DNA from 4 places in the Bradyrhizobium sp. USDA3010 genome. Region 2 is predicted to be linked to each of the others. Evidence: predicted binding sites of a transcription regulator. Region 2 holds the regulator's gene; each other region holds the start of a gene.
The links. Region 2 encodes PhoB, which activates phosphate uptake and scavenging genes when phosphate is short. Its sites were predicted from a motif close to TGTCATNNANCTGTCAT; they were not measured.
Positions count from the first base shown of each region.

Region 1: the regulator PhoB is predicted to act here: its motif matches at 5,044-5,060, upstream of AC066Y_RS17085 (RNA degradosome polyphosphate kinase).
Region 3: the regulator PhoB is predicted to act here: its motif matches at 2,284-2,300, upstream of AC066Y_RS28110 (esterase-like activity of phytase family protein).
Region 4: the regulator PhoB is predicted to act here: its motif matches at 4,041-4,057, upstream of AC066Y_RS35440 (DUF2794 domain-containing protein).

Region 1 covers NZ_JBWJZD010000009.1:221,325-229,149, reverse strand. The annotation lists gene ndk (nucleoside-diphosphate kinase) at 1-188, shown strand, start outside; gene AC066Y_RS17095 (TerC family protein) at 299-1,138, shown strand; gene ppx (exopolyphosphatase) at 1,250-2,752, opposite strand; gene AC066Y_RS17085 (RNA degradosome polyphosphate kinase) at 2,777-4,969, opposite strand; gene AC066Y_RS17080 (P-loop NTPase family protein) at 5,102-5,779, opposite strand; gene AC066Y_RS17075 (CDP-alcohol phosphatidyltransferase family protein) at 5,875-6,417, opposite strand; gene purM (phosphoribosylformylglycinamidine cyclo-ligase) at 6,578-7,651, shown strand; gene purN (phosphoribosylglycinamide formyltransferase) at 7,648-7,825, shown strand, end outside.
Region 2 covers NZ_JBWJZD010000001.1:397,658-405,482, reverse strand. The annotation lists gene pstC (phosphate ABC transporter permease subunit PstC) at 1-341, shown strand, start outside; gene pstA (phosphate ABC transporter permease PstA) at 346-1,191, shown strand; gene pstB (phosphate ABC transporter ATP-binding protein PstB) at 1,188-2,009, shown strand; gene phoU (phosphate signaling complex protein PhoU) at 2,021-2,737, shown strand; gene phoB (phosphate regulon transcriptional regulator PhoB) at 2,867-3,577, shown strand; gene AC066Y_RS01720 (GcrA family cell cycle regulator) at 3,867-4,379, opposite strand; gene AC066Y_RS01715 (acetylornithine transaminase) at 4,876-6,081, shown strand; gene argF (ornithine carbamoyltransferase) at 6,081-7,007, shown strand; gene AC066Y_RS01705 (Hsp33 family molecular chaperone) at 7,222-7,825, shown strand, end outside.
Region 3 covers NZ_JBWJZD010000022.1:59,665-67,489, forward strand. The annotation lists gene AC066Y_RS28105 (hypothetical protein) at 1-375, opposite strand, end outside; gene AC066Y_RS28110 (esterase-like activity of phytase family protein) at 884-2,236, opposite strand; gene AC066Y_RS28115 (heme ABC transporter ATP-binding protein) at 2,345-3,148, opposite strand; gene AC066Y_RS28120 (FecCD family ABC transporter permease) at 3,145-4,245, opposite strand; gene AC066Y_RS28125 (heme/hemin ABC transporter substrate-binding protein) at 4,242-5,192, opposite strand; gene hemP (hemin uptake protein HemP) at 5,201-5,407, opposite strand; gene AC066Y_RS28135 (TonB-dependent hemoglobin/transferrin/lactoferrin family receptor) at 5,659-7,825, shown strand, end outside.
Region 4 covers NZ_JBWJZD010000035.1:49,576-57,400, forward strand. The annotation lists gene AC066Y_RS35425 (ABC transporter permease) at 1-1,826, shown strand, start outside; gene AC066Y_RS35430 (Bax inhibitor-1/YccA family protein) at 2,061-2,852, shown strand; gene AC066Y_RS35435 (N-acetyltransferase family protein) at 2,943-3,488, shown strand; gene AC066Y_RS35440 (DUF2794 domain-containing protein) at 3,607-3,978, opposite strand; gene AC066Y_RS35445 (DUF1223 domain-containing protein) at 4,621-5,382, opposite strand; gene acnA (aconitate hydratase AcnA) at 5,544-7,825, opposite strand, start outside.

The DNA.
Region 1 (7,825 bases), on a different contig from region 2:
GCGAGGGCGCCATCCTGAAGTATCGCGACGTGATGGGTGCGACCGATCCGTCGAAGGCCGCCGAAGGCACCATCCGCAAGCTCTATGCGAAGTCGATCGGCGAGAATTCGGTGCACGGTTCGGATGCGCCGGAGACCGCGGTAATCGAGATCGCGCAGTTCTTCGCCGGCAACGAGATCGTCGGCTGACGCCGCGCAACTGAAAGTGACGCGGTCTCCTGGGGAGACCGTGTCGACATGGACTGGGAGCGGCGGACCACCGCCGCCAGGGGCGGCCGCAAGGCCGAATAGGACTCGCTGTGGACTGGCTGTGGCAGATCTTTGATCCGGCGTACATCGGCGCGTTCTTCACCGAGTTCAAGAACGAGATGGCGACCCCGACCTTCTGGGTCGCCGTCGGCAAGATCATCTGGATCAACGTCCTGCTGTCGGGCGACAACGCGCTGGTGATCGCGCTCGCCTGCCGCGGACTCGCGCCGCGCCAGCGCCTGTGGGGCATGATTCTCGGCGCCGCCGCGGCGGTGCTGCTGCGTGTCATCTTCACCGGCATCGTCGCCAGCCTGATGGCGCTTCCATATCTGAAGCTGGTCGGCGGACTGGCGCTGATCGTGATCGCCGCGAAGCTCCTGGTGCCAGAGCAGGAGGACGATGACAACGTGCACGCGGCCTCGCATCTGTGGGCCGCGGTTCAGATCGTCGTCGTCGCCGACATCGTGATGAGCCTCGACAATGTGATCGCGGTCGCCGCTGCCGCCAATGGCAGCGTGCCGCTGCTGGTGCTCGGACTTGCGATCAGCGTTCCCCTGATCGTTGCCGGCGCGGCGCTGATCATGGCGCTGCTCTCCAAGCTGCCGATCCTGGTCTGGGCCGGCGCCGCGCTGCTCGGCTGGATCGCGGGCGACGTCATCGCGACCGATCCGGCCGTGCATCCCAAGCTGGATGCGCTGTTCGCCGGACCGCTCGGTGCCAGGCTCGATTCCTGGCTGACCTCGGTCGGCATGTCGCCGCAATTCGCCCATGGCGGCAACGGCGGCGAGATCACGCTCGCCATGCTCGGCATTGTCGTGGTGCTCCTCATCGGATCGATCTGGCGCCGTCACGCGCTCCGGAAAGCCAAGCACGCCGCCAAGGCGGCGTGAGGTCCCGTAGCGTTTTCGAGCGAAGTGGACGCCGGTTCGCGTGAAGAAAACGGCTCAAAGCTGGAGGGCTGGACGTCGTCGGTTCTGACTGAAATCAGAACCGGACGACGTCTAGCGCCGCACGATCGAGCCGGCGCGGCCGAGCAGCCGCGCCAACTGCTTGAAGCGGCTGCCGACGCGGTCGGCCACCAGATCCACCATCCGGTGCTCGAACACCAGCATCAGCTTGCGGCCCTGGGTGCGGAAATGCGTCGCCGGCAGCACGCCGGTGCGCGCCGCCGTGATCAGATGCGCGACGCGGAACGCGGCACCGAGCACGCGCGCGCGCTCGTCCATCGCCGGCGTCACCAGCGCGCGGATCTGCGGCGGCGGCTCGTTCTCCTCGCTGAGGCCGGCGTAGCGATAGAACACCGACAGCGCGACGAAGGCGCGGCCCTGATGCGTGATCGAGCCGAAATTGCCGTTCATGATCAGGCTGAGGGTTTCCTCGCCGCGATGATCGGGATGCACGCGCCAGCCGATATCGGAGAGCAGGCAGGCGACGTGACGCAGCCTGCGGTCTTCCTCGGTCTCGCGCAGCCTGACGACGCGCACCAGCCGGTCGGTCCAGGCGGTCAGCTCCTGGGCGTGGCGGGCCGAGCGCGACAGCAATTGGTTGAGGTTCTGCGCGGCGCAGACCAGCCCGTCCTTGGCGCGCTCGGCCTGCGGCAGCATCTCGTAGAGCAAGCCCTCGCGCACGCCGAAGGTCGAGAACACGATGGTCTTCGGCTGGGCCACACGGATGATGTATTCGAGCACGAGCGCGGCGTAGGCCAATAGCGGCCGCCGCGCATCTGCGACGGATTCGATATTGGCCAGCATGTTGGTGGCCGCCAGCCGCCGCAGCCGCTGTGCGAAGTCGAGGGCGTCCGCCGCCGGAATGGAATAGCCGTGCATCACCTTGAGCGGGTAGCCGCTCTGGATGATGTGGATGCGCGCCAGCGCGCGCCAGGTGCCGCCGACCGCGTAGAAGGTACGGCCACGGCCGGTCTTGAGCTGGGCGACGCCGAGCAGTTCGTTCTTGACGATGCGTTCGGCGCGCTTGAGCGATTTGTTCGAGAGGTCCTGCAGCGCAAGGCTGCCGAGCGGCAGCGTCACGCCGCTGCGCACGCGGTTGCCCTTGACGTCGATCAGTTCGAGCGAGCCGCCGCCGAGATCGCCGACGATGCCGTTCGGATTGTGCACGCCCGAGACGACGCCGAGCGCGGACAGCTTCGCTTCACGCGGTCCGGTCAGAATCTCGATCTTGGCGCCGCAGATGCGCTCGGCCTTGGCGATGAAGTCCGGACCGTTCTTGGCGTCGCGGCAGGCCGCGGTCGCGATCGCGTAGACGCGGCCGACCTGCTGGATCCGGCACAGCGCGCGAAAGCGGCGCAGCGCGGTGAGCGCCTTGTTGACCGCATCGGTTGCGAGCAGGCCGGTGCTCTGCACCTCGCGTCCGAGCCCGCACAGCGCCTTCTCGTTGAAGATGGTGACGAGGCTGCGCGCCATCGCCTCGTAAACCACGAGACGAACCGAGTTCGAGCCGATATCGATCACAGCGACGCTGGAAGCGCGCTTCCGCGGCCGCTTCACCGTAAGGCCCCCTTAAGACGATGGCTACTGACGCTCGTTACGACGCGTGAGACGGCGCGGTGAAGATTCCTTGAGAGACTTACCACGGCCGGACAGACTCGGATTTGTCATGAAATAGTCATGCAGATTGAAGGGCTCTTCGCCTTTCGCGGCCTTCATACGCGTTGAGGACCCATCCGGCAACAATTGCCAGCTCTGCTCGGTGTCCTTCAGGTTCGCGACCATGATCTGTTCGAGAACCTGCTGATGCACCGTGGGATTTTGCAGCGGACAGAGCACCTCGACGCGGCGGTCGAGGTTCCGCGGCATCATGTCGGCGGACGAGATATACACAGCAGCTTTTGCGCTCGGCAGGCCCTGGCCCATGCCGAAGCAATAGATCCGGCCGTGTTCCAGGAATCGGCCGATCACCGATTTGACGCGGATGTTCTCCGACAATCCGGGCAGCCCGGGCCGCAGGCAGCAGATGCCGCGCACCACGAGCTCGATCGAGACGCCGGCCTGCGAGGCCTCGTACAGCGCGTCGATGATGTCGGGATCGACGAGCGCGTTCATCTTCATCCAGATCGCGCCGTGCCGGCCATGCTTGACGTGGGCGATCTCGCCGTGGATGTGCTCGATGATCCGCTTGCGCAATGTCAGCGGCGACACCGCCATCTTCTCGATGTCGCTCGGCTCGGCATAACCGGTGATGTAGTTGAACACCCGCGCGACGTCGCGGCCGATGATCGGGTCCGACGTAAAGTAGGAGACGTCGGTGTAGATGCGGGCGGTGACCGGATGATAGTTGCCGGTGCCGGTGTGCACATAGGTCGTCAGATTGCCGCCCTCGCGGCGCACCACCATCGACAGCTTTGCGTGGGTCTTCAGCTCGATGAAGCCGTAGACGACCTGCACGCCGGCGCGTTCGAGGTCGCGCGCCCAGCGGATATTGGCCTCCTCGTCGAAGCGCGCCTTTAATTCGATCAGCGCGGTCACCGACTTGCCGGCTTCGGCGGCATCCGCCAGCGCGCGCACGATCGGCGAGTTGTTCGAGGTGCGATAGAGCGTCTGCTTGATCGCGACGACGTCGGGATCACGCGCCGCCTGTTGCAGGAACTGGACGACGACGTCGAAGGATTCGTAGGGGTGATGGACCACCAGATCCTTCTGGCGGATGGCGGCGAAGATATCGCCGCCATGGTCGCGCACGCGTTCAGGATGGCGCGGCACGTAGGGCGGGAATTCGAGGTCGGGGCGATTGAGGCGGGTGAGCTGCGACAGTTCGTTCATCGCGAGCACGCCGTCGACCAGGATCACTTCATCGTCCGCGGCCGATAACGCGTGCTGCACGAAGACGCGCAGCTCTTCGGGCATCGTGGCCTCGATCTCGAGCCGGATCACCGACCCGCGCCGGCGGCGCTTGAGCGCGGTCTCGAACAGGCGAACGAGGTCTTCGGCCTCTTCCTCGATTTCGAGTTCGGAGTCCCTGATGATGCGGAACGCGCCCTGGCCCTTGACGGTGTAGCCGGGGAACAGGCGGCCGATGAACAGACCGGTGGCCTGCTCGAGCGTGATCAGCCGCGCCGGCGCGCCCTCCTTGGTCGAGGGAATGCGGATGAAGCGGTCGATCTTGCCGGGCATGCGGATCAGCGCGTTCATCGCCTTGCCGTCGGAGACCCGCGACAATTGCAGAGCGACCGTGAAGCCGAGGTTCGGGATGAACGGGAACGGATGCGCCGGGTCGATCGCAAGCGGCGTCAGCAGCGGGAAGATGTTGTGGAGGAAGTGATCCTCGATCCAGGTGCGTTCGGATTTGGTGACGTCGCGGCCGTCGACCAGCTGGATGCCGACCTTGGACAGGAGCTCGCGCAGGTCGCTCCAGATCGCCTGCTGGTCGGAGGCGAGCTGCGACACGGTCTTGTTGATCATCACGAGCTGCTCGGCCGGCAGCAGGCCGTCCGGGCTGCGCTCGGCAATACCCTCGCGGACCTGGGCCTTGATGCCGGCGACGCGGACCATGAAGAACTCGTCGAGGTTATTCGCCGAAATCGACAGGAAGCGGACCCGCTCCAGCAGGGGATGGCCGAGATTGACTGATTCCTCGAGCACCCGGCGGTTGAAGTGCAGCCAGGACAGCTCCCGGTTGATGAATCGCTCAGGGCTGCTCGCGATCGCCGGGACGGGCGGGAGTTCCGCCTCTTTCTCTTTGATTTCAGGTGCTTGTGCCGTGTCCATCAAGTGCTGGTCCAATTCGGGGCAGGGGGCCGGAGCGGTCTAGCCGAGGGCCGCACAGAACATGTGATATTGCGATGACGTTTCGATGACATTGATGTTCCGTTGGCCTGCGCCGTCAAGCCGCGGGGACGGTCAGGCATCGCGCAGCAGCTCCGCCGCCAACGCCCGGGTCACCGGCCGGCCCAGCCGCAGCGCCTCGGTGTCGAGCAGCTCGACCGCCTGGCGGACGGCGGTATAGGACCGCTCGATCCGGTTGGTCAGGTAGCTGACGAGCGGCTCGTCCACGCTCATCTGGCGGTCGGCGCAGAACTTGACGATCAGGCCACGGAACAGCTGGTCGTCGGGCGGCAGCAGCGTCACCGTCGGTACCGCGCGGAGCCGCGAGCGCAGATCGCGCAGCTCGATCTCGAACGCCGACGGCGGCACGCGCGCGGTGATCAGGACGAAGGCATCGTCCTGGCGCGCGAGATTCATCAGATGGAACATCGCGCGCTCATCGAAATCCGACGGCCTGAGGTCCTCGACCACCAGCGCGCCGGTCGCAAGTGCCGTCGGCACCGTGTCGGTGGTCAGGGCATGCGCCACGGTCGAGCGCGCGCCGGCGATCTCGGCCCAGATCGCGGCGAGGTGGCTTTTGCCGGAGCCTTCGGGCCCCACCAGCAGCATGATTCGGTTGGGCCAGTCGGGCCAGCCGTCGATCAGCGCCAGCGCAGCCTCATTGGCGGGCCCCTCGAGGAAATCGTCGCGGGTCAGCTTCTCCTCGTGCGGCAGGGCCAAGGCCAATTGACGAGGTTGAACGCTACCGGCCACGCAAATCTCCAAACCACATTATTTTAGCATGATCCCTGCGCAAACGCTTCGCGTTTGTCGCGGGAAAGCCGGTTTCCACTTTTCCGGATCGTGCGCTACCGAGCCTCGATCGTGCTCATGTGCCGCACCCACTCCACGAGATAGAGGGACACCGAACCCAAAGTAAAGATCGTGACCAGACCCATCAGGATCAGGTCGTAAGGGTGCGGCTGAAACCCGAAGCCGAGCGAGGCGAGCACCAGGGCCGCGAACGCGACCTGTGCCACCGTGTTCAGCTTCGACACCATCAACGGCTTCATCTCGACCGGCTTGTCGAACAACCATGACACAATCACGGCGGAGACGATCATGATGTCGCGCGACACCACGAGAATCACGATCCAGCGCGGCACCGCGCCCCAGATTCCGAGCGCGACATAGATCGACACCAGCAGCGCCTTGTCGGCGAGCGGGTCGAGCAGGGCGCCGAGCTCGCTCGCCATGTTGAAGCGCTTGGCGAGGAAACCGTCGACCGCATCCGAGACGCCGGCGATCACGAAGATCGCAAACGCGATCTCCATCTGGCTGGAGACGATGGCCCAGACGATCACCGGCACCAGGATGATGCGGCCGAGGGTGATGATATTCGGAATGCTCAACTTGAATCGCTTCCCGGCTAGAAGCCTGATTTTACTCGATATCCGGCTCTTTTGCGCGGCGGCCGGGTGTTATCTACATAGTATCGCGGCGGCATTGCCGCGAGCCATTGCGCGGGGGCGGAATTCCTCGTAACCAGCCCCTTATCATCTGGAATTGGGCATGACCGAGCGCAAAAACGGGCTCACTTACGCGGATTCGGGTGTCGATATCGACGCCGGCAATCGTCTGGTCGATCTGATCAAGCCGATGGTGCGGGCCACCGCACGGCCCGGCGCGGACGCCGAAATCGGCGGATTCGGCGGGCTGTTCGACCTCAAGGCCGCCGGCTTCAAGGATCCGGTCCTGGTGGCCGCGACCGATGGCGTCGGCACCAAGCTGAAGATCGCGATCGAGACCGGCATCCACAACGGCATCGGCATCGACCTGGTCGCGATGTCGGTCAACGACCTCGTCGTGCAGGGCGCGGAACCGTTGTTCTTCCTCGACTATTTCGCCTGCGGCAAACTCCACCCGGAGGCCACCGCGCAGATCGTCGCTGGCATCGCCGAGGGCTGCCGCGAATCCGGCTGCGCGCTGATCGGCGGCGAGACCGCCGAGATGCCCGGCCTCTACAAGGACGGCGATTACGACCTCGGCGGCTTTGCCGTCGGCGCGGCCGAGCGCGGCACCCTGCTGCCGACGGGGGATATAGCGGCGGGAGACGCCGTGATCGGGCTGGCGTCCTCCGGCGTGCACTCCAACGGCTATTCGCTGGTGCGCAAGATCGTCGAGCAGTCCGGCGTTGGCTATGATGCGCCGGCGCCGTTCGCACCGGTCATGACGCTCGGTGCGGCGCTGCTGACGCCGACCAGGCTCTATGTGAAATCCTGCCTGCGTGCGATCCGCGAGACCGGCGCGGTGAAGGGGCTCGCCCACATCACCGGCGGCGGCTTCACCGACAACATTCCGCGCGTACTGCCGAAGCATCTCGGCGTCGGCATCGATCTGGCGCGGCTGCCGGTGCTGCCGGTGTTCAAATGGCTGGCCGAGCAGGGCGGCATCGCCGAGCTCGAGCTGCTGCGCACCTTCAACTGCGGCATCGGCATGATCGCGATCGTCAAGGCCGATGCGGTCGATGCGGTGACCGAGGCCTTCACCGCCGGCGGCGAGACCGTGACGCTGCTGGGTGAGGTGATCGAGGCCAGTGGCGAGCATCGCGTAGTCTATCACGGTCATCTCGATCTCTCGCGATGAAGCGCCGGGTTGCCATTCTGATCTCCGGCCGCGGCTCCAACATGGCCGCGCTGATCGAGGCTGCGAAGGCTGCGGATTTTCCGGCCGAGATCGTCGCCGTGATCTCCAACCGCGCCAACGCTCCCGGGCTCGAGAAGGCGGCCGCGAGCGGCATTCCGACCGTCGTCATCGAGA
Region 2 (7,825 bases):
CCTACGGCATGGGCTGCACCACCTGGGAAGTCGTCCGCAGCGTCGTGATCCCCTACACCCGGGTCGGCGTGATCGGCGGCATCATGCTGGCGCTCGGCCGCGCGCTCGGCGAGACCATGGCGGTGACCTTCATCATCGGCAACTCGTTCCGAATCTCGTCGTCGATCTTCGCGCCGGGCACCACGATCTCGGCGGCGATCGCCTCCGAATTCGCGGAGAGCGACGGCCTGCACCAGTCCGGCCTGATCCTGCTCGGCCTCCTGCTGTTCGTGCTGACCTTCTTCGTGCTCGCCGGCGCCCGGCTGATGCTGATGCGGCTTGAAACGAAAGCGGGGAAATAGGGCCATGAACCCGATCTACAAATCCCGCCGCCGCAGCGACATCGTCATTCGCACACTCTGTGTCGGCGCGGCGCTGTTCGGCGTCACCTGGCTGGCGCTGATCCTGTTCACGCTGGTCTATAACGGCCTTGCCGGCCTCAGCGTGCAGCTGTTCACCCAGAACACGCCGCCACCGGGCTCGACCGAAGGCGGCCTGCTCAACGCCATCGTCGGCTCGGTCATCATGACGGTGATCGGCGTCGGCATCGGCGCGCCGCTCGGCCTGTTCGCCGGCACCTACCTCGCCGAATACGGCAAGCACGACAAGCTCACCTCGGTGATCCGCTTCATCAACGACATCCTGCTCAGCGCGCCCTCGATCATCATCGGCCTGTTCATCTACGGTGCGGTGGTGGTGCCGATGCGCGGCTTCTCGGCGATTGCAGGCAGTCTCGCGCTCGCCGTGATCGTGATCCCGGTCGTGCTGCGCACCACCGAGGACATGCTGCTGCTGGTGCCCAATCCGCTGCGCGAGGCGGCCTCCGCGCTTGGCCTGCCGCGTTCGCTGGTGATCAAGCGGATCGCTTATCGTGCTGCGCGTAGCGGCTTGATCACCGGCGTGCTGCTGGCGACCGCTCGCGTCGCAGGTGAAACTGCGCCGCTGCTGTTCACCGCGCTGTCGAACCAGTTCTTCAGCTGGGACTTGACCAAGACGATGGCCAACCTGCCGGTGACCATCAACAACTTCGTGCAGAGCCCTTACGCCTACTGGAAAGAGCTGGCGTGGAGCGGTGCGCTGCTGATCACCTTCACTGTGCTCGCGCTGAATATCGGCGCGCGTATCCTTGGTGCCGAAAGGGCCGCAAAATGACCGAGCTTTCCGTTTCAACGAGTAACCCGAGCCACGTTGCTCCGCATACGCCGCTGCCGGAAGCGCCGCCGAAGGTCACGGTGCGCAACCTCAACTTCTACTACGGCGAGCACCACGCGCTGAAGAACATCAACCTGACGCTCGGCACCAACCGCGTTACGGCGTTCATCGGCCCGTCGGGCTGCGGCAAGTCGACCCTGCTGCGCATCTTCAACCGGATGTACGATCTCTATCCGGGGCAGCGCGCGGTCGGCCAGCTGATGCTGGACCAGACCAACATTCTCGATCCCAAGCTCGACCTCAATCTGCTCCGCGCGCGGGTCGGCATGGTGTTCCAGAAGCCGACGCCGTTCCCGATGACGATCTACGAGAATATCGCCTTCGGCATCCGCCTCTACGAGAAGATCTCGAAGTCCGAGATGGACGACCGGGTCGAGAAGGCGCTGCGCGGCGGCGCGCTGTGGAACGAGGTCAAGGACAAGCTGAACGCCTCCGGCCTGTCGCTCTCCGGCGGCCAGCAGCAGCGGCTGTGCATCGCGCGCACCGTGGCGGTGCGTCCCGAGGTGATCCTGTTCGACGAGCCGTGCTCGGCGCTCGACCCGATTTCGACCGCCAAGGTCGAGGAGCTGATCCAGGAGCTGTCCGAGGACTACACGATCGCGATCGTCACCCACAACATGCAGCAGGCGGCGCGCGTCTCCGACAAGACCGCCTTCATGTATCTCGGCGAGCTGATCGAGTTCGACGACACCAACAAGATCTTCACCTCGCCGAGCGATCGACGGACTCAGGATTACATCACCGGCCGGTTCGGCTGAGGAGATACAAGATGGCTTCTGAACATACCGCCAAGGCATTCGACAGCGACCTGCAGGAGTTGACCCGCCTGGTCGCCGAGATGGGCGGCCTCGTCGAGCGGATGATTACCGAGTCGGTCGACGCGCTGATCCGTCGCGACGTTGCGCTCGGCAAGCGCGTGGTCGCCGCCGACATCGAGATCGACAATCTTCAGCGCGTCATCGAAGAGCGCGCGGTGCTGACGATCGCCCGCCGCCAGCCGATGGCGATCGACCTGCGTGAAATCGTCAGCGCGATGCGCGTGGCCACCGATCTCGAGCGGATCGGCGACCTCGCCAAGAACATGGGCAAGCGCGTCGCGGCGCTGGAAAGCGATTTCCAGCCGCTGAAGCTGATCCGCGGCCTGGAGCACATGACCGACCTCGTGCTGTCGCAGGTCAAGTCGGTGCTCGACGCCTATGCCGCGCACGACCTGCCGGCGGCGATGAACGTCTGGAAGGGCGACGAGGAGGTCGATGCGATCTGCACCTCGCTGTTCCGCGAGCTCTTGACCTACATGATGGAGGATCCGCGCAACATCTCGTTCTGCATCCATCTGATGTTCTGCGCCAAGAACATCGAGCGGATCGGCGATCACGCCACCAACATCGCCGAGACCGTGTTCTACATGATCGAGGGCCAGCAGATCACCGACAAGCGTCCGAAGGGCGACATGACCAATTTTGCCACCACTGTGCCGGGTACCTAGGACATGATCCGCAGCGCGGAGCCGGATTGTCTTCACGACAAGTCGTTTCCGCGGGGATTATGCCCAGGAAGGTAAGCGTTTCGGTTTGCGTCTGGGCAACGGATCACCACAGAGAGAGAACTTAAACCGATGAGCGCACGCATTCTGGTAGTCGAAGACGAGGAAGCGCTGACGACACTGTTGCGCTACAACCTCGATGCGGAAGGCTACGATGTCGAAACGGTCGGGCGCGGCGACGATGCCGACACCCGCCTGAAGGAGCGCGTTCCCGACCTCGTGGTACTGGACTGGATGCTGCCGGGCCTGTCCGGCATCGAGCTGTGTCGCCGCCTGCGGGCGCGTCCCGAGACCAAGCAGCTTCCGATCATCATGCTGACCGCCCGCGGCGAGGAGAGCGAGCGCGTGCGCGGGCTTGCCACCGGCGCCGACGACTACATCGTCAAGCCGTTCTCGGTGCCGGAATTACTGGCACGGGTGAAGGGCCTGCTGCGCCGCGCGAGCCCGGAGCGGCTTGCGACCGTGCTGACCTACGGCGACATCGAGCTCGATCGCGAGAAGCGCCGCGTGGCGCGCTCGGGCCGTCCGATCGATCTCGGTCCGACCGAGTATCGGCTGCTCGAATTCTTCCTCGAGCATCCCGGCCGCGTGTTCAGCCGCGAACAGCTGCTCGACAGCGTCTGGGGTCGCGACATCTATATCGATGAGCGTACCGTCGACGTGCATATCGGCCGCCTGCGCAAGCTGCTCAATCCGGGCCGCGAGCAAGATCCGATCCGCACCGTGCGCGGCGCCGGTTATGCGCTCGACGACCGCTTCGCGAAGGCCGAGCCGCAGCCGTAAGGCCGGCCGGCAATCGCAAGCCACAATACGGCGTCGTCCCGGCGCAGGCCGGGACCCATAACCACTGTTCTCTTTTGCTTGCATGCGCTGGTGCCACAGCCGCCTTAAACCACTTGCACCAGTGGTAATGGGTCCCGGCCTGCGCCGGGACGACGCCAGTGATGTAGTGCGTTCTCCGCTTCAAACACCGCCCCGGATTTCGCTTCGCTCCATCCGGGCTACGATCACATAAAAAAATCCCCGCTTTCGCGGGGATTTGTTTTTGCAGTCCAGGCTGGTTTCCCGAGTGCTACTTGATCTGTGGCTTCGCCGACGGCCGGCGGCGATCGGCGGCGGGCTGGTAGGCGACGCGCGAGTGATGCGCGCAATAGGGCAGGCCGGCGAGCGCCTTGCCGCCGCAGAAGAAGAATTCCGGGCTCGAGGGATCTCCGACCGGCCAGTGGCAGGTGGCCTCGTTGAGCTCGAGCAGCGACAGCCGCTGGCTCATCGGCACCACATTGTCGAAGGAGATCGGATCGGGCTCCATCTCCACCTCGAAGGCGTGCGCGAGCGCGGTGTTGCCGCGCGACACCGGGCGCGCCACCCGCATCATGTGCTGGGCGGGACGGGCCTTGCGCTGCCGCGGCGCAGCCGTGGAGGGGGCCTTGGCGCGGCCGGAGAGGCCGAGCCGATGTACTTTGCCGATCACGGCGTTTCGCGTCACATTGCCAAGTTCCGCCGCGATCTGGCTGGCCGAGAGGCCGGATTCCCAGAGCTTCTTCAGCTGCTCGACGCGATCGTCGGACCAAGTCAATACAGTCATCGCATTCTTCCTTTCGCATGGCGCCGGCCACTCATCGGAGCGGCGCTGCGAGCCAATCTGGACAAATATCCCTGCGGCCAGAATCCCTTAGCCCTCGCCGGGCACGGTGTTGCGCCCGAACGTTTACGCGAGACACGAAGGCTACTTAGAGGGTCCAGTACTGCCGCACGAGATGTCGTACCCGACAGGCCAAACGCTACAATATGGCGTGACTCTGGCGCAAGAGTCCGCGGCCGTGCGTCCACATGTTCCCACAAAGTTAAGCATTGCTGTGAGGCTTTTCCACCGCACCGGAATGCTCCGGATTGCGCCGGTTTCGCATTGCAGGAAGGCCAGCAAAGGCCGGCTCCTGGCGATTGACACTGACCGGCCGCCGCATAGAATGACCCGCACGTGCCGCCCGCAAAGGCGGCCGTTTTGTTTTCCGAAGCTGGCGGTTGCTGCGTAGGCGTCAAGGCGCGCAGCGATTGACGGCTTCAAACCGGCAGTGAACGCCATGACCAACGCCTCGTCGCATCTGCTCCCCGTCTTCGCCCGGGTCGATCTCGGCTTCGAGCGCGGCGAGGGCGCCTGGCTGATCGCAACCAATGGCGACCGCTATCTCGATTTCACCTCGGGCGTCGCGGTGAACGCGCTTGGGCATGCGCATCCGCATCTGGTCAAGGCGCTGCAGGAGCAGGCGACCAAGCTCTGGCACATGTCGAACCTGTTCAAGAGCCCGGACGGCGAGGTGCTTGCCGCGCGACTGTGCGAGCAGAGTTTTGCCGACTTCGTGTTCTTCTGCAATTCCGGCGCCGAAGCGATGGAGGGCGTGATCAAGCTGGTGCGCCACCACCACTTCTCCAAGGGCCATCCGGAGCGCTACCGCATCATCACCTTCGAAGGCGCCTTCCATGGCCGCACGCTGGGCACGCTGGCTGCGACCGGCTCGGCGAAATATCTCGAGGGCTTTGGCCCGCCGATGGACGGCTTCGACCAGGTGCCGCACGGCGACATCGAGGCGGTGAAGAAGGCGATCGGCCCGCACACCGCCGGCATCCTGATCGAGCCGGTGCAGGGCGAGGGCGGCGTGCGCTCGGCGCCGCAGTCGTTCTTCAAGGCACTGCGCGCGCTGTGCGACGAGCATGGCCTGCTGCTCGCCTTCGACGAGGTGCAGACCGGCATGGGCCGCACCGGCGAGCTGTTCGCCTACAAGCGCACCGGCGTCACGCCAGACGTGATGTCGCTGGCGAAGGCGCTCGGCGGCGGGTTCCCGATCGGCGCGGTGCTGGCGACCGCGGACGCTGCGGCCGGCATGGCGCCGGGCTCGCACGGCTCGACTTTCGGCGGCAATCCGCTGGCGGTCGCCGCCGCCAATGCCGTGCTCGATGTCATGCTCAAGCCCGGATTCTTCGAGCACGTGCAGAAGATGTCGCTGCTGCTCAAGCAGAAGCTCGCTTCCGTCGTCGACCGCTATCCCGGCGTGCTGTCGGAGGTGCGCGGCGAGGGCCTGTTGATCGGCGTCAAGGCGGTGGTGCCGTCGGGCGATCTGATCGCCGCGCTGCGCAACGAGAAGCTGCTCACCGTCGGCGCAGGCGACAATGTGGTGCGGTTCCTGGCGCCCCTGATCGTGACCGAGGCCGAGATCGACCAATCGATCACAGCGCTCGAGCGCGCCTGCTCTGTGCTATCGGCGCCGCAGCCGAAGAAGGCGGCTGGATAATGAGCAAGCCGGTCCGTCACTTCCTCGACATCAACGAGCTGCCGCTCGCCGAGCTGCGCAACATGCTCGAAGCCGGAGCCGCCATGAAGGCGAAGCTGAAGGCGCATGAGAAGGGCAGTAAGCCGCTCGAAGGCAAGACGCTGGCGATGATCTTCGAACGCCCGTCGACCCGCACAAGGGTGTCGTTCGACGTCGGCATGCGCCAGCTCGGCGGTGAATCCATCATGCTGACCGGCGCCGAGATGCAGCTCGGCCGCGGCGAGACCATCGCCGACACCGCGCGCGTGCTGTCACGTTATGTCGATGCGATCATGATCCGCATCCTCAACCATGACGCGCTGCTCGAGCTCGCCGCCCACGCCACCGTGCCCGTCATCAACGGCCTGACCCGGCGTTCGCATCCCTGCCAGGTGATGGCCGACCTTATGACATATGAGGAAAACCGCGGCTCGATCGAGGGCAAGACGGTGGCCTGGACCGGCGACGACAACAACGTGCTGGCCTCCTGGGCGCACGCCGCCGAGCGGTTCAAGTTCAATCTCAACATTGCCACGCCGCCCGAGCTCTCGCCGAAGAAGCCGATGCGGGACTGGATCAAGGCCACCGGCGCGCCGATCAGGCTCGGCACCGATCCGGAAGCCGCCGTGCGCGGCGCCGACTGCGTCGTCACCGACACCTGGGTGTCGATGGGCGACAAGGAGGGCGAGCACCGCCACAACGTGCTGAAGCCCTATCAGGTCAATGCCAAGCTGATGTCGCTCGCCAAGCCGGACGCGCTGTTCATGCACTGCCTGCCCGCGCATCGCGGCGAGGAGGTCACCGACGAGGTGATCGACGGCCCGCAATCCGTGGTGTTCGACGAGGCGGAAAACCGCCTGCATGCGCAGAAGGGCATCCTGGCCTGGTGTTTCGACACGGTCGCGTAGTCGACGACATCAATGCCGTCGTCTCTGCCTCGTGCGCAATTGCGCACTGGAGCAGGGACCCATACGCTGCGGCCTGCGAAAAAGGCACATGGGCAGACGCCTTGTGCCGCGACAAAATCCTGTGGTTATGCGTCCCTGCTTTCGCAGGGACGACGTCGATTCCCGGTATGCTGAACCCCTTTATTTCATGGTCCGAGACCCCAGATAGAGCGCCATGGTTTCACAATCCCCCGACATCAAAATCCAGGCCGAGACGCCCATTCGCGCGCCCTCCGCGGTTCCTGTCGACGATGCCGTGCTGGCCTTCGAGGTCGGCGCGCTGGACTTGCGCGGCCGGCTGACCCGGCTCGGCCCCGCGCTCGACGAGATCCTGCACAAGCACGATTATCCGCCGGCGGTCGGCAAGCTGCTCGGCGAGGCCATCGTGCTGACCACGCTGCTCGGCTCCTCCGTCAAGTTCGAGGGCCGCTTCATCCTGCAGACCCGGACCGACGGTCCGGTCTCGCTTCTGATCATCGATTTCCAGGCGCCCGACCGGCTGCGTGCCTATGCGCGCTACGATGTGGCGCGCCTCAAGGACGGGCAGAGCTCGGGTGAGCTGCTCGGCAAGGGCCACCTTGCAATGACCATCGATCAGGGCGCGAACACCAGCCGCTACCAGGGCCTGGTCGCGCTCGACGGCGGCGGCCTGGAAGAGGCGGCCCACGAATATTTCCTGCGCTCGGAGCAGATTCCGACGCGGGTGCGGCTCGCAGTCGGCGAGGAGATGCGCGGCGGCGAAGGCGGCAAGCTGCACTGGCGCGCCGGCGGCATCCTGC
Region 3 (7,825 bases), on a different contig from region 2:
GCGAACATCGTCCATGAAGCGCACTTTGCTGGCGAGTGCTCCAATGAAAGCCACGATCGCCGCGATCCAGGGCCACAGATGCATCAGCAGCGAGGCGGGTATTTGATTGGCGAATCCCGCCTGCAGCGCGCCCGTGACCAGATAAGCCAACACGCCCCACACAGCGGCCAGGATCGTCGCCACGACTTCATAGCTGTTTTGATGAAACCTCACCAACCGTCGCATCAGGCACAGGTAGGCAAAGTAGACGACCGCGCCGAGAATCAAAGCGACGAGCCCGGGCGGAAACCCCCAGCTCTGGTCCCAGCCCAGATACGCAACGGAGCCCGCGGCGATCAACGCCTCGATGTAGGTCAGGCTGGATTTTTCTCGCATGATTTGCCCCGAAGCGATTCAAGCATCGGCCGAGGCTATCATCATCGAGCGCTTCGGTAGAAGGGCAATTGCAAGACAACCGTTGGCGCCTTGTCCAGCGCGATCCTATGTTCGGGGATTCGGATGAAGAAGGAGCGAGCTAATGCTGAGTGAGGCGCGGCGCTCTATCACCGTCACCCTGAGGAGGCGGCAAAGCGGCCATCTCGAAGGGCGACGGCCCGGCTGCTCCGCGCGGCATCGTCGGGGCCGTGCATCCTACGAGGCTCGCTCCGCTCGCACCTCAGGATGACGGGACTGCTTCCGCATATTCGCTGTCATGCCCCGCCTTGAGCGGGGCATCCAGTACGCCGCGGCCCATCGATTGAACTCAGACGTCTCTGGAATACTGAGTCGCCCGGTCCCGTCTACGCCAAGGCTTCGACGAGGCCATGAGTGCATGGCGCGCCGAAGCTTTAGCGGGGCGGCGAGCCGGGCGACGACCCTGTTGTGGGTGGCGACAGCAATCGCCTCACTTCGCCTTCAGGAAGTCTCCGACTTCGAGCAGCACGAACTCGTCGTCATCGGCCTTGTTCGGGTCGCGGCTCGAGGAGAACGGCAGATTGTTGTCGTTGCCGACGATGATGTGGGTCTCGTCGACCCGGTCGACGTTCTCGATGGTGAAGAACGGGAAGGTGTAGACACCGTCGTTGAGCGGCTTGCGGGCCTTCTTGTTCGGATCGCGGATCTTCATCAGGTCGATATAGGCGATCTTGCGCACCGGCTTGCCGACATTGGCGTCGGACAGCTCGATCTTGTAGACGCGCTTGAACCTGGCGAGGTCAGGGAAGCAGTTCTCGCCGCGCTGGCCTTGCGGGCAGGCCTTGTCGGCGGTGCCCTCGCCATTGTCGCGCTCGATCACGAGGCCCTGAGTCGGATCGATCATGTTGAAGTCGCCGATCGCATTGCCGTTCTGCTCGAACACATATTGCCAATAGCGACCGGTGAACTTCTCCGCCGCGACGTCGAACTCGAGGATGCGCGAGGCTTCCTTGCCGTCGACCTTCTCCCAATCCTTCTTGTCGGCATCCCACAGCGGCCCTTCGAGCAGGCCGTAGAGGAACTTGCCGTCCTTGGAGGAGGCAAAGCCCTCATAGCCCTTGGAGCGGCGCAGGTTGACGTTGGTGTAGGTGGCGCCGGGCGCGCCGGGCGACTGCACGGCCCAGTGATCCGGCGAGCGCACCGGCTTGCCGTCGGCGACCGTCTCGAACACCGCGAGGATCTTGCCGGTCTTGTCGGCCTTGAGGATGTAGGGCCCGAACTCGTCGCCGATCCAGAAGGTGTCGTTGATGATCTGGAAGCCCTCGGTATCGAAGTCGGCACCGGTGAGGTAGCGCTTGGCGGTGTCCTCATGCACGATGCGGAACGGCACCTTCTTGTCGGGATCGTGCAGGAACACGGTCTCCTGACGCTCGATCTTGCCGTTCGCCCAGTCCATCTTGTAGCGGTTCAGGTACAGCATCGAGTCCGCCGAGTTGTAGCGCGCGCCCATGCCGTTGTCGGTGATCACCCAGAACGAGCCGTCGGGCATGGCCTTGATGCCGGAATGGCCTTGCAGCGGCTGGCCCTTGAATGGCAGCGACACGCCGGTCGGCCGCTCGTAGGATTTTCCCATCACGGTGCCGATGGCATCGACGCGCTTGCCGGTGGTGTACTTGCCCGATGTCTTCAAATCGTTCGGGGCATCGGCGGGAGCGTCGATGAAGCTCTCCGCCGGCATCACGGCGTGTCCTGCCAGCGTCGCCGGGAATTCGCCCTCGCTCTGCGCGAACGCCGATGTGGCGAGCAGGATCGAGGCGACGGAACAGAGCAGTGACAAGCGCATGGTTGATCTCCCAAAGGATAAACGATGCGATGTTCTCCGAGCCGCCTGTTACAGCCGGCTGACAGTTTTGTGAACCGCGGATGTTGCGACGGGATAAGCCTTGCGGCGTTACGTCGCCTTGCCCGCCGGCCGCATCGTTTGCGGCAGCAGGAAGGGCACGCCGCTCGCGGTATAGTCGATCGTGGCGTCGACCTCGAAGATCTGCCTCAGCGTGTCGGCCTGCATTGCCGCGGCACGGTCGCCGTCGACGGCAAGCCGCCCGCGATGCAGCAGCAGGATGCGGTCGGCGAACCGCATCGCGAGGTTGAGATCATGCAGGATCGCGATCACGGCGGTGCCGCGCGCGGCGCGCCGCCGGGCGGTCTCGACCAGGTCGATCTGATGCCGCAAATCGAGGCTCGAGGTCGGCTCGTCCAGCAGCAACAGTCCCGGCCCGTGCAGCGCTTCGCCGCAGGCGAGCTGCACCAGCACGCGGGCGAAATGCGCGCGTTGCTGCTCGCCGCCGGACAGCGTCGGCAATTGCCTGAACCGGAAATGCGCCAGCCCAACCTCGTCCAGCGCCGCGGTGACCAGCGCACGCGTCACCGCGCGCGGACTCTCGCCGGCGCCCATGCTGACGATTTCCTCGACCGTGAACGGGAAGCTGACGTTGACGTGCTGCGACAGCATCGCACGGTGCTGCGCCAGCTCGCGTGGACCATAGGCGTTGAGGTCGCGCTGCCTGAGCCGAATCGTTCCGCGCGACGGACGGAGGTCGCCCGACAGCATCCGCAACAAGGTCGATTTGCCGGCGCCGTTGGGACCCACGATCGCGATCATCTCGCCGGCGCCGATCTGCAGCGAGACCGCATCGACCAGCGCGGCGCCGCCGACCGTCATCGATACCGACTGCGCCTCCAGCAGCGCGCTCATAGCGACACCAGGGAGCGCTGGCGCAGCAGCATGGCAAGGAAGAACGGCGCGCCGATCGCCGCGGTCAGGATGCCGATCGGCATTTCAGCGGGGCCCACGATGGTGCGCGCCACCGTGTCGGCGCCGACCAGCAGGATCGCACCGAGCAACGCGGACGCCGGCAGCAGCAGGCGATGCCCGGGTCCGATCACCAGCCGCAGCAGATGCGGCACCACGATGCCGACGAAACCGACCACGCCGCAGACCGAAACCGCGACCCCGGTCATCGCCGACACCAGCACGATCGAAATCCGCTTCAGCCGTTCGACATCGACGCCGCTGTGGAACGCCTCGGCCTCGCCGAGCACCAGCACGTCGAGCCCGCGCGCGATCCAGAGGCAGGCAATCAGGGCCGCGGCCAGCACCGGCGCCAGCGCTGTGAGCTTGGTCCAGGTCGCGCCGCTCAGCGAACCCAGCATCCAGAAGGTGATGTCGCGCAGCTGGCGGTCGTCGGCGACGAATACCAGGAGCCCGATGCCGGCATTGGCGATCGCGGCAATTGCAAGTCCGGCCAGCAGGAAGATCGCAATCGAGGTCCGGCCGCCGCGGCTGGCAATGCCATAAAGCACGATGGTCGTGACCAGCGAACCCGCGAAAGCCGCGATCGGCAGCAGCTGATGCTGCAGGAAGCGCACGCTCTCGCCGAGATGGCTGTCGGTGAACACGATCGCCGCCGCTGCGGCAAACGCGCCGCCGGAGGAGACGCCGACCAGCGCCGGATCGGCGAGGGGGTTGCGGAACAGGCCCTGCATGATGGCGCCGGAGACGGCAAGGAGTCCGCCGACCATCGCAGCCGCCGCGATCCGCGGGATCCGGATCGACCACACCACGAGCTGGTCGCGCGCGAGCAGCGGATTGGCCACGCCGTCGGCCCATAGCCCGAGCGCGGCGGGAAGTCGCGCCAATGGAATGCCGGCGGCCCCGACCGTCAGGGCGACCAGCGCGCTTGCTGCGAGCGCCGCAAGCAGGCAGAGCAAAGTGAGTGTCGCCGCTGGCCGCAGCGACATGCCGGCGCGCCGTCGTTTCGCACGCGCGGGGCGTTCGGCCAGCACGCTCATTGCCGGCAGTTCGCGGTCAGCGCCGCCGGCTTGAAGGTGGCGGCCTCCGGCGCCAGCGCCGGATAGAGCTTGACCGAGAGGTCGCGTGCCGCGGCCGCGGTGCGCGGCCCGAAGCCGAGCAGATAGAGCCCCTCCATCGAGATGAAGGCGTTATTGGCCGCAACCGGCGTCAGTGCGAAAGCTGGATGCGCGAACACGGCATCCGACGTCAGCGAGTCCTTGCCGCGATCGATCGACAGCACGACATCCGGCCACGCCGCCACGATGGCTTCGTCGTTGACCGGCTTGTAGCCGTCGTAACCGTCGACCGCGTTGACGGCGCCGGCAAGCTGGATGATCTCGTCCGCGGCGGTCTTGTGGCCGGCGGCCAACGCCCGGCCGTTCAGGAGCGACATCACGAACATCACGCGCACCGGCTTTGTCACTTTGGCGCGCAGTGCGCGCAGTTGCGCGAGGTCGCTCTCCACCGCCGTGGCCAGGCAGGCGGCGCGCGGATCGGCGCCCATGGCATGGCCCACAAGTTTGATCTTCTCCACCAGCCCGGCCTCCGTGAACGCCTCGGGCACCAGCACCAGCGGCACCTTGGCCGCCTCCAGCACGTCCATGGTCTCCTTCGGCCCGGAGCCCTGCACCGCAAGCACCAGCGACGGATGCAGGCCAAGCACGCCCTCCGGCGACAGCTGGCGCATGTAACCGACGTCGGGCTTCTCACGCAGCGCGGACGGCGGGTAGAGACTGGTGGCATCGACGCCGGCGATGCGGTCCTCGAAACCCAATGCATAGAGGATCTCGGTGATCGCGCCGCCGATCGAGACGATCCGCGTGGGATCATCGATCACGACGTCGCGGTCGCGTGCGTCGTGCACCATGATGCCCTCGGCGATCGCTGCGCCGATCGGCAGCAGACAGGAGAGCGCGAGCAGAGCGAGCGTGCGACAAATTGTCATCGGGGCCGTCACTTGGTCAGGATCAGCTTGTTCTGAGAGGTCAACCGCAAGCGGTAACGCTCTTCGCCATGCACGATGATGATCTCGCGCTCAGCCGAGAACAGGTCGCGGCTGTCGAGGCGATTCCCGCGCATGATGAGCGTTTTGGCCGCGTCAGGCGCTGATACGGCCTGCTTTCCCGCCGCGCCGATGTTGTCTCCGAAAGTTGCCGACATGCTCGTGGTGCTGCGCCTTCGAGATCTTCAAATGATGTTTGCTTGTATAAGCGGGCGAAGGCGCATTCCAACGGCCGCACTTTACAATCGATGTAAACAGCGCTGCCGCATTCTTGACCGTTTTGTTGCCGGCTCGTAACCAATCATCACACGATGCGAGCTTGTGGCTTGCATTGCAACGTAGCCAGCAAGCCGCTCGGTCGAGCGCACGCCAGCCAAACCAGAAATGCGATGATCGGGCTGGGGCTAGAATGGCTGACGGGGCTAGGATTTCGCGCGCCTTGATTTTGGGGGCGTCGGTGTTTTCATTTTCGGCGGCGCTGCCGGCAAGCGGTTTGGCGCAAACCGTTGATGCGTCGGCTGCGCGTCCCGCGACCGAGCGGCCGAAGCAGGCCAAGCGCAAGCCGAAGCCTGCGGCCGAATCGCAGGCAGCGGCGTCGCCTGCGATGAATGCACGCGCGCAGGTCGGCGCGGTGTCGGTGCAATCGCTCGACACCATCACGGCTGTGGCATCCAAGACCGAGGAGCGCGCGATCGACGCGCTGGCGCCGGTCAGCTCCGTCACGCTGGAGAAGATTCAGGGCCTGCAGCCGAACCGGGTGTCCGACATCTTCTATAGCGTGCCCGGCGTCTCGTTCCAGGAACGCGGCGACGATCCGGCGACCGTGATCAATATCCGCGGCCTGCAGGATTTCGGCCGCGTCGCCGTGGTGGTCGACGGCGCGCGGCAGAATTATCAGCGCACCGGCCACAACGCCAACGGCTCCTTCTTCCTCGATCCGGAATTGATCGGCGGCGTCGACGTGGTGCGCGGCCCGACCGCGAATATCTACGGCTCCGGCGCGATCGGCGGCGTGGTCTCGTTCCGCACCAAGGATATCAACGATGTGGTGCGTCCTGGCGAGCGCTGGGGCGTCGACATGTCGGGTTCCTACGGCAGCAACAAGGACCGCGGCATGGGTTCGGTGTTCGGCGGCGTGCGCGCCGATCCGAATGTCGATGTGTTCGGCGGCGCGGTCTACCGCACCCAGAGCAATTACAAGGACGGCGCGGGCACCGAGATCGGCAACACCGGCAACGATATCGCGGCCGGCCTGATGAAGGTGACGATCCGCCCGACCGAAGGCCACGAGTTCAAGATCGGCGGAGTCTTCCAGGACTACCAGTACAATATCGGTCAGCAAAACCGCGGCCCGACCACGACGGCGGCGCCGCTGGCCGCGATCGCGGGCTCCTCGGTCTACGCTTCCGATGCAAGGAACTACACGGGCACGCTGAGCTGGCGATATTCCAAGCCCGACGACATGCTGTTCGACTGGAACATCTCGGTCTACGGCAACCGCACCGACAACGACCAGGTCAAGACCTACAACAACCGCATCACGTCAGGCGGCGGCGTCTGCACGCTGGCCAATCCCGGCAACAACATCTCCGGCTGCGTCGGCGACAAGCGCGGCTATTCGCTCGACACCGTCGGCCTCGACGTCAACAACACCTCGCGCTTCAATTTCGGCGACTGGCGCAACACCGTGACCTACGGCTTCGACGCCTTCCGCGACGATGTCGAGACTTTCGACTCCCGCGGCAATTCCAACATCACGACGCCCGGCGGCCAGCGCACGGTGTCCGGCGGCTTCGTGCAGTTGAAGCAGAACTATTCGACCTGGCTCGAGCTTGTCAGTGCGGTCCGCTACGATCATTACGAGCTCACCTCGATCAACACCACGACGAGCGGCGACCGGCTGTCGCCGAAGATCACGGTCGGCGTTACGCCGGTGACCGGCTTCACGCCCTATGTGAGCTATGCCGAGGGCTATCGCGCGCCGTCGATCACCGAGACCCTGATCTCGGGCGGCCACGCCACCGGCGGCGGGCCGGCGCTGTTCAACTGCCCCGACGGCACCAGCGGCCTGTTCTGCTTCCTGCCCAATGCGGCGCTGCGGCCCGAAGTCGGCAAGAACAAGGAAGCCGGCATCAATCTGAAGTATGACGGCATCTTCGCCGCGAGCGACTCGTTCCGCGGCAAGATCAACGTGTTCCACAATGACGTCGACGGCTATATCGACCTCGTCCCTTCGGCGCCGACCCTGACGCCGTTCGGACGCTTCAGCCAGTTCTACCAGTACCAGAACATCGCCCATGCCCGCATCGAGGGTTTTGAGCTCGAGACGATGTATGACGCGGGCGGCTGGTTCGTGGGCGTCGCCGGGCATCTGATGCGCGGCCGGAACACCGCGACCAATGTCGGCCTCGCCACCATCACGCCGCGCAAGGTGACGACGACGGGCGGCGTCCGCCTGCTCGACCGCACGCTGATCATTGCAGCGCAATGGTCCTCGTTCGGCGCCAATAACGACCTGCCGGCGGGCTATCTGCCCTCGACCGGCTACGAACTGGTCAATCTCTATCTGACCTGGA
Region 4 (7,825 bases), on a different contig from region 2:
AGGCCGGCTGGGAAGTCCGCAGCCGCAACAACGCCTCGCCGCAGCTTGAACGCACCATCAACCGCTTCACCCAGTTCCTGACCCTGGTCGGCCTCGCCGCGCTGCTGGTCGGCGGCGTCGGCGTCGCCAACGCGGTGAAGAGCCATATCGACCGGCGCCGCGACGTCATCGCCTCGTTCAAGGCGCTCGGCGCCACCGGCCGCGACGTCTTCACGATCTACTGCACGCAGGTGGTGGTGCTGGCCGGGATCGGTTCGCTGATCGGGCTGGTGCTCGGCGCCGCGCTGCCCTTCGTCATCGTCGGCCTGTTCGGCAAGCTGCTGCCGCTGCCGGTGGTGCCGGCCCTGCATCCCGACGAGCTCGCGCTCTCCTTCCTCTACGGCCAGCTCACCGCGCTGGCGTTCGGGCTATGGCCGCTCGGCCGGGTCCACGACGTGCCGGTCGCTGCGTTGTTCCGCGAGACCGTCGCCAGCGAATGGCACCGCCCGCGCTGGAGCTATCTCGCGCTGATGGCGGTGGTGGTCGCGCTCCTGATCGGGGTTGCGATCGGGCTCGCCTATGACAAGCGGGTCGCCGCCGTGTTCGTCGCCTCGTCGATCGCGGTGTTCCTGCTGCTGCGCGGGATCGCCGAGATCCTGATGGCGGTGGCGCGGCGGCTGCCGCGCAGCCGCATGACCATGCTGCGGCTGGCGATCGCCAACATCCACCGACCGGGTGCGCTGACGCCGTCGGTCGTGCTGTCGCTGGGGCTCGGGCTCGCGGTGCTCGTCACCATCACCCAGATCGACGGCAATCTGCGCCGGCAATTCCTGGCCGCTTTGCCGGAGCGGGCGCCGTCGTTCTTCTTCATCGACATCCCCTCCACGGAAGCCGACCGCTTTGCCGCCTTCCTGGCGCAGATCGCGGCCGGCTCGACCGTCGAGGACGTGCCGATGCTGCGCGGGCGCATCGTCGCCGCACGCGGCGTCAAGGCCGACCAGCTCAAGCCGTCGGTCGATTCGGAATGGGTTCTGCAAAGCGACCGCGGCCTGACCTACACCGGCGAAGTTCCCAAGGGTTCGAAGATCGTCGAGGGCGAATGGTGGGGACCGGACTACAGCGGTCCTCCGCTGGTCTCGATGGAGAAGAAGATCGCCGACGGCCTGTCCTTGAAGATCGGCGACGAGATCGTGGTCAACGTGCTCGGCCGCGATGTGCCGGCCAGGATCGCCAATCTGCGCAACATCGACTGGCAGGGCCTCGGCATCAACTTCGTGCTGGTGTTCTCGCCGAATGCCTTCAAGGGCGCCCCGCATAGCCACGTCGCGACCCTGACGGAACCCCATGGCGGCACTACCGATGATGCGCGCATCATCAAGCAGGTCGCCGACGCGTTCCCGATGGTGACCAGCGTCCGCGTCCGCGAGGCGCTGGAGACGGTCGGCACCGTCGTCAGCAATCTGGTGCTGGCGATCCGCGGCGCCAGCGCCGTGACGCTGATCTCGGCGATCCTGGTGCTGGGCGGGGCGCTCGCCGCCGGGCACCGCCACCGCGTCTATGACGCCGTGATCCTCAAGACGCTCGGCGCCACGCGGGTGCGATTGCTCGGCGCCTACGCGCTGGAGTATCTGATGATCGGTTTTGCAACCGCAATCTTCGGGGTGATCGCCGGTTCGGTCGCGGCCTGGCTGATCGTGACGCGGCTGATGACGCTGAGTTTCATCTGGCAGGCCGGCAGCGCCGCGCTGGTCGTGGTCGCCGCGCTGGTCGTCACCGTCGGATTGGGGCTGGCCGGAACGCTGCTCGCGCTGAACCAGAAGCCGGCCTCGGTGTTGCGGAATTTGTGACAATTTGTAGCGGCGGCAGCGCCGTTTTACCTATGAATACTAGGTTAGAGCGACATTCGGCCGCGCGTGGAAGCTTGCGTCGGATGTGTTAATTTCCCACATACCACTCGGGTCGGATAGTCGGTTTGAATGACACGCAATTAATGTTCCGCAAACCGAGCCATCTGAGATAGATTTAGAACCGGCGCCGCAAATCCCTTGCGCTCCACCGGGACCAACCACGGGAATTCGACCATGTCGGACCTAGACCGCAACTACGCTTCTCCTTTCGGCCGGGCCGCCGGGCGCATTGACGCTGCGGCCGTCGACGCCGGTCTGCGCGCCTACATGCTGCGCATCTACAACTACATGAGCATCGGCCTGGCCATCACAGGCTTGGCCGCGCTCGGTGTCTACATGGGTGCGGTGACCACCGATCAGTCCGCCGCCGTCGCCAAGTTTGGCAACGCCTATCTGACGCAGTTCGGCTACGCGATGTTCGTGAGCCCGCTGAAGTGGCTGTTCATCCTCGCCCCTCTGGCGATGGTGTTCGTCATCTCGGCCGGCATCAACCGCCTGCAGCCTGCGACCGCCCAGCTGCTGTTCTGGGTGTTCTCGGCGCTGATGGGCCTGTCGCTGTCGTCGATCTTCCTGGTGTACACGCACACCTCGATCGTGCGCGTGTTCTTCATCACCGCGGCGACGTTCGGTGCGCTGAGCCTCTACGGCTACACCACCAAGCGTGACATGAGCGGCATGGGCTCGTTCCTGTTCATGGGCTTGATCGGCATCATCATCGCGAGCCTGGTCAACCTGTTCCTGGCGAGCTCGGCACTGCAGTTCATCGTCTCTGTGGTCGGCGTGCTGGTGTTCGCGGGCCTCACCGCCTGGGACACCCAGCGGCTGAAGAACGACTACATCTACGGCTACGCCTCGCAGGGTGGCGCGATGGCAGAGCGTGCGGCAATCACTGGTGCGCTGTCGCTCTACCTGAACTTCATCAACCTGTTCACGCTGCTCCTGCAGCTGCTCGGCCAGCGCGACTGAGCGCCTCGAGCGAGACGATCGATCCAATCCAAGCCCCGGCCTTGCGGCCGGGGCTTTTCTTTTGCGCAGGGCAAAAATACTGTCGCGCCCATGTCCAATCCTGCGGGGGCCAATCGGGAAATCAGGCTAACCGTCGAGGCGGACCTGCCCTCGATCACGGCGATCTACGAGCACGCGGTGCGCTTCGGCACCGCAACCTTCGAGCTGATCCCGCCCGACCTTGCCGAGATGACCCGCCGCTACAGGGCGCTGATCGATGGCCGCTTCCCCTATTTCGTCGCCGTGCTCGACGGCCGCGTCGCCGGCTATGCCTATGCCGGCCCCTACCGGCCGCGGCCGGCCTATCGCTTCACGGTCGAGAACTCGGTCTATCTGGACCCTGCGGTCCATCGCCGCGGCATCGGCCTCCGGCTGATGGCCCGCCTGATCGCCGAATGCGACGCGCGCGGCTTCCGGCAGATGATCGCGGTGATCGGGGACTCCGCCAATGCCGGCTCGATCGGGCTGCACCGCCGCTGCGGATTTCAGATGATCGGGACGCACCCGAATGTCGGCCGGAAGTTCGGCCGCTGGCTCGACACCGTGATGATGCAGCGCGCGCTCGGCGAGGGCGCGGCGACGGTGCCAGCGGACTGAGCTACAGTCCGTAGCCCGGATGCAGCGCAACGCAATCCGGGGCCGCCGATACCGCAGATGAACTTGTGCCGGATTGCGCTTCGCTTCATCCGGGCTCGGTCTGTTGAATTTGCCGCGCCTACACCAGCGACAGCTTGCGATCGATCACGAACAGCACCCGTTCGAGTTCGTGGCCGCGGCGCAGGATCAGGCCGGTCGCCGAAATCACGCTGTACATGCCCTGCTTGCGCGCCAGCCGGGGATCCTTTTCGATCCGGTAGATCGGTATTTCGGATGCGCGCCGGAACACCGAGAACACGGCACGGTCCTTAAGGAAGTCGATCGCATAATCGCGCCACTCGCCATCGGCGACCATGCGGCCGTAGAGATTGAGAATGCGGTTGAGCTCAAGTCGATTGAATGTCACGCGGTTGGGCTGAGGGGTCGCGGCGGCGGGACGCGCCGCGGCACGACTCCCACTCGGATCACTATCCTCCGAGATCAAACTCATCGAGCGCCTCCTGTCATCCCGGTGACGATCGGGTGCCGAAGGCCGGTGCCCCACTTCGGGATCGTCACGAGAGTGACATGATTGCGCTAAGCGCCGGAGCCTGCAAGGGGCCATTCGCAATGCAACCAGCCCTTAACCACGGCCAGGCGCGACGGATTGTCCGGAAAACCGAAGAGTCACGGGAACGTTAGAGGAATCATATTGCTGCCCCACTTCCGCCCATCGCCCGCCCCGCTGCCCTGCGAAAAGACAATCCTGCGTTGGCCCGGTCCTTTCGGTTCCGGATTCCTCAGCCCCCAGCCCCCCGGGGCCGTCGGGATCGGGCCTGTTCGCAGGGGAATCAAATCCCAACACACTGGGCCAACGAAAGTTGGTCCTTTTTGTTTTTGGGCCCTGCTCGAATATGCGCGATCAAGCCGCGCAAAGCCTCGGCGCTTCCCTCTCAGCAGATCACTGGATGCACGCTTGCCGCCGCGCGGAGCCGCACGACACCATGCGTGCGGCCCAACGACGCAAGACTGACAGAAGCCAGCACCGCGCAGTTAGAGCGTTTTCGAGCGAAGTGGACACCGGTTCGCGTGAAGAAAACGCGTTAAACAGGAATCTAAAGCTGCGCTTCTGATCAATCAGAACCGAAAGGCTCTAGTGAAGCGAGGTGAATGCGGCGCCCAGCATCGGGCCCGGCTTGTCGCGATTGCCGTCCTGGACGTAGACGGCCGCAGCATCGACGCCATCGCGCGTGATGTTCTCCAGCGGCACGGTCCAGCTCCCGGACGAGCCGTTCCAGTCGCCGACCTTCAGGAGATTGCGCACCACGTTGTGGTAGGTGATCTCGCGGCCGCGGTTCTCGCCGCGCGCGATCGAGATCGGCACCGACTTCGAGATCGAGCAGATCCAGACTTCGCCGCGCGACACCGCGGGCGATTTCGATGCGGCCACCGACACGTTGATCTGCTTGCCGGTCAGCGTCATCGTCACCGGCACCGACATCACGCTGCCGCTCTTCTCGGTGTCCTTGATCGCGTCCTCGATGCTGGCGCGGTCGCTGCCGATCACATGGGCGGAGCCGTTGATCACGGCCTGCGGCGTGTAGACGTCGCGGTCGCCGCGCATGTGCGAATAGGCTTTCTGGCGCGCGCTGAAACGGGAATCGGCCAGCGTGTCCTTCCAGCCGAGATAGTCCCAATAGTCGATCGGCATGCTCAGCGCGATGACGTTGGGGTCCTTCGCGAGGTCACCGATGATCTTGTCCGCGGGCGGACAGGACGAGCATCCCTGCGAGGTGAAGAGTTCGACGACAGCACGCGGATCGGCGTGAGCGGGGCGGATGATCGCAACGATCGCGCAGAAACCTAGGGCGCTGGACCATCGCGAGATAGAATTATAGGCCATCATCGCTGTCATACTGCGAACCAGTCGTGATGATTTCTATCCGTAATTGTACGGAGCATGAAGTTGTCCCTTGAACTTGCGTGCCCCAGAACGCCAGAAGGCGGCCTTGTCATAGGCCGCCTTCTTTTTAGCCGCTACTCACTAAGCAGTGAGGCACTGATCACAAATCCGCGCTAGGCCGCGAGCTTGCGCAGCACGTAATGCAGGATGCCGCCGTTGCGATAGTAGTCGAGCTCGTCCAGCGTATCGATGCGGCAGAGCAGCGGGACATCCCGCTTGCCGCCGTCGGCGGAGACGATCTCGGCCGTCAGCGTCTGGCGCGGCTTCAAATCGCCCTGCAACCCGCGGATCGTGACCTTCTCATCGCCCTTGAGGCCGAGCGAGGACCACGACGTGCCGTCCTGGAAGGTGAGCGGAAGCACACCCATGCCGACCAGGTTGGAGCGATGGATGCGCTCGAAGCTCTGGCAGATCACCGCGCGCACGCCGAGCAGGCGGGTGCCCTTCGCGGCCCAGTCGCGCGACGAGCCGTTGCCGTATTCGGCGCCGGCGAACACCACCAGCGGCACGTTCTCCTGCTGGTACTTCATCGCCGCGTCGTAGATCGACATCTGCGCGCCGTCGGGCCAGTGCTTGGTCAGACCGCCTTCCGGGATATTGCCGTCGGCGCCCTTCAGCATGAAGTTCTTGATGCGGATGTTGGCAAAGGTGCCGCGCATCATCACTTCATGATTGCCGCGCCGCGTGCCGTACTGGTTGAAGTCGGCGGGGCGCACCTGGTGCTCGCTCAGGAACTTGCCAGCGGGCGAGGTCAGCTTGATCGACCCGGCCGGCGAGATGTGGTCGGTGGTGATCTTGTCGCCGAACATCGCGAGGATCCGCGCGTCGACCACGTCGACGATCGGCTCCGGCTGCTTCTTCATGCCTTCGAAATAGGGCGGGTTCTGCACATAGGTCGAGCTCATGTTCCAGCGATAGGTCTCGCTTTCCGTGGTCTTGATCTTGCGCCAGTTGGTGTCGCCCTTGAACACGTCGGCGTACTTCTTCTTGAAGATCGTCGCGGTGACGTACTTCTTCATGAAGGCGTTGATCTCCTTGGTGGTCGGCCAGATGTCCTTCAGGAATACCGGCTTGCCGTCCTTGCCGATGCCGATCGGCTCGACCGCGAGATCCTTGGTCACGGTGCCGGCGAGCGCATGCGCGACCACCAGCGGCGGCGAAGCGAGGTAGTTCGCCTGCACGTCCGGCGAGACGCGGCCTTCGAAGTTGCGGTTGCCCGACAGCACGGCGGCGGCGACGATGCCGTTCTCGTTGATCGACTTCGAGATGTCTTCCGGCAGCGGGCCGGAATTGCCGATGCAGGTGGTGCAGCCGAAGCCGACCAGGTTGAAGCCAACCTTGTCGAGATCGGCCTGCAAGCCGGAATTGGCGAGATACTCAGCCACGACCTGGCTGCCCGGCGCGAGCGAGGTCTTCACCCACGGCTTGGCCTTCAGACCCTTGGCGGCCGCCTTGCGCGCCAACAGGCCGGCGCCGATCAGCACGCTCGGGTTCGAGGTGTTGGTGCAGGAGGTGATCGCGGCAATCACGACGTCGCCATGGCCGAGATCGAAATTGCGGCCCTCGACCGCGAAGCGCTTCTGCTCACCATCGGGCTTCTTGTACTCGTTGACCAGCGCGGTCGCGAAACCGGTCGAGACCGCCGGCAGCGCGATGCGGCCTTCGGGGCGCTTCGGTCCGGCCATCGACGGCACCACGTCGGCGAGGTCGAGCGTCAGCGTGGTGGTGAACACCGGATCGGCCGACTTGGCGGTACGGAACAGGCCCTGCGCCTTGGCATAGGCCTGCACCAGCTTGACGCGATCGGCCTTGCGGCCCGAGGTCTTCAGGTAATCGATGGTCGCGGCGTCGACCGGGAAGAAGCCGCAGGTCGCGCCGTATTCGGGCGCCATGTTGCCGATGGTCGCCTTGTCCGCGACCGACAGGAAATCGAGGCCCGGACCGAAGAACTCGACGAACTTGCCGACCACGCCGAGCTTGCGCAGCATCTGGGTGACGGTCAGCACGAGGTCAGTCGCGGTGACGCCTTCCTTGAGCTGGCCCTTGAGCTTGAAGCCGACCACTTCCGGCAGCAGCATCGACAACGGCTGGCCGAGCATGCAGGCTTCCGCCTCGATGCCGCCGACGCCCCAGCCGAGCACGGCGAGGCCGTTGACCATGGTGGTGTGCGAGTCGGTGCCGACGAGCGAGTCGGGATAAGCGACCTCGAAGGTGCCGGTCTTCTTGCCGACCGTCATCTTCTCCTTCTTGGTCCACACCGTCTGCGCGAGATATTCGAGATTGACCTGGTGGCAGATGCCGGTGCCGGGCGGCACCACCGAGAAGTTCGAGAACGCCTTCTGACCCCACTTCAGGAACTCGTAGCGCTCCTGGTTCTGCTTGTATTCCTCGGTGA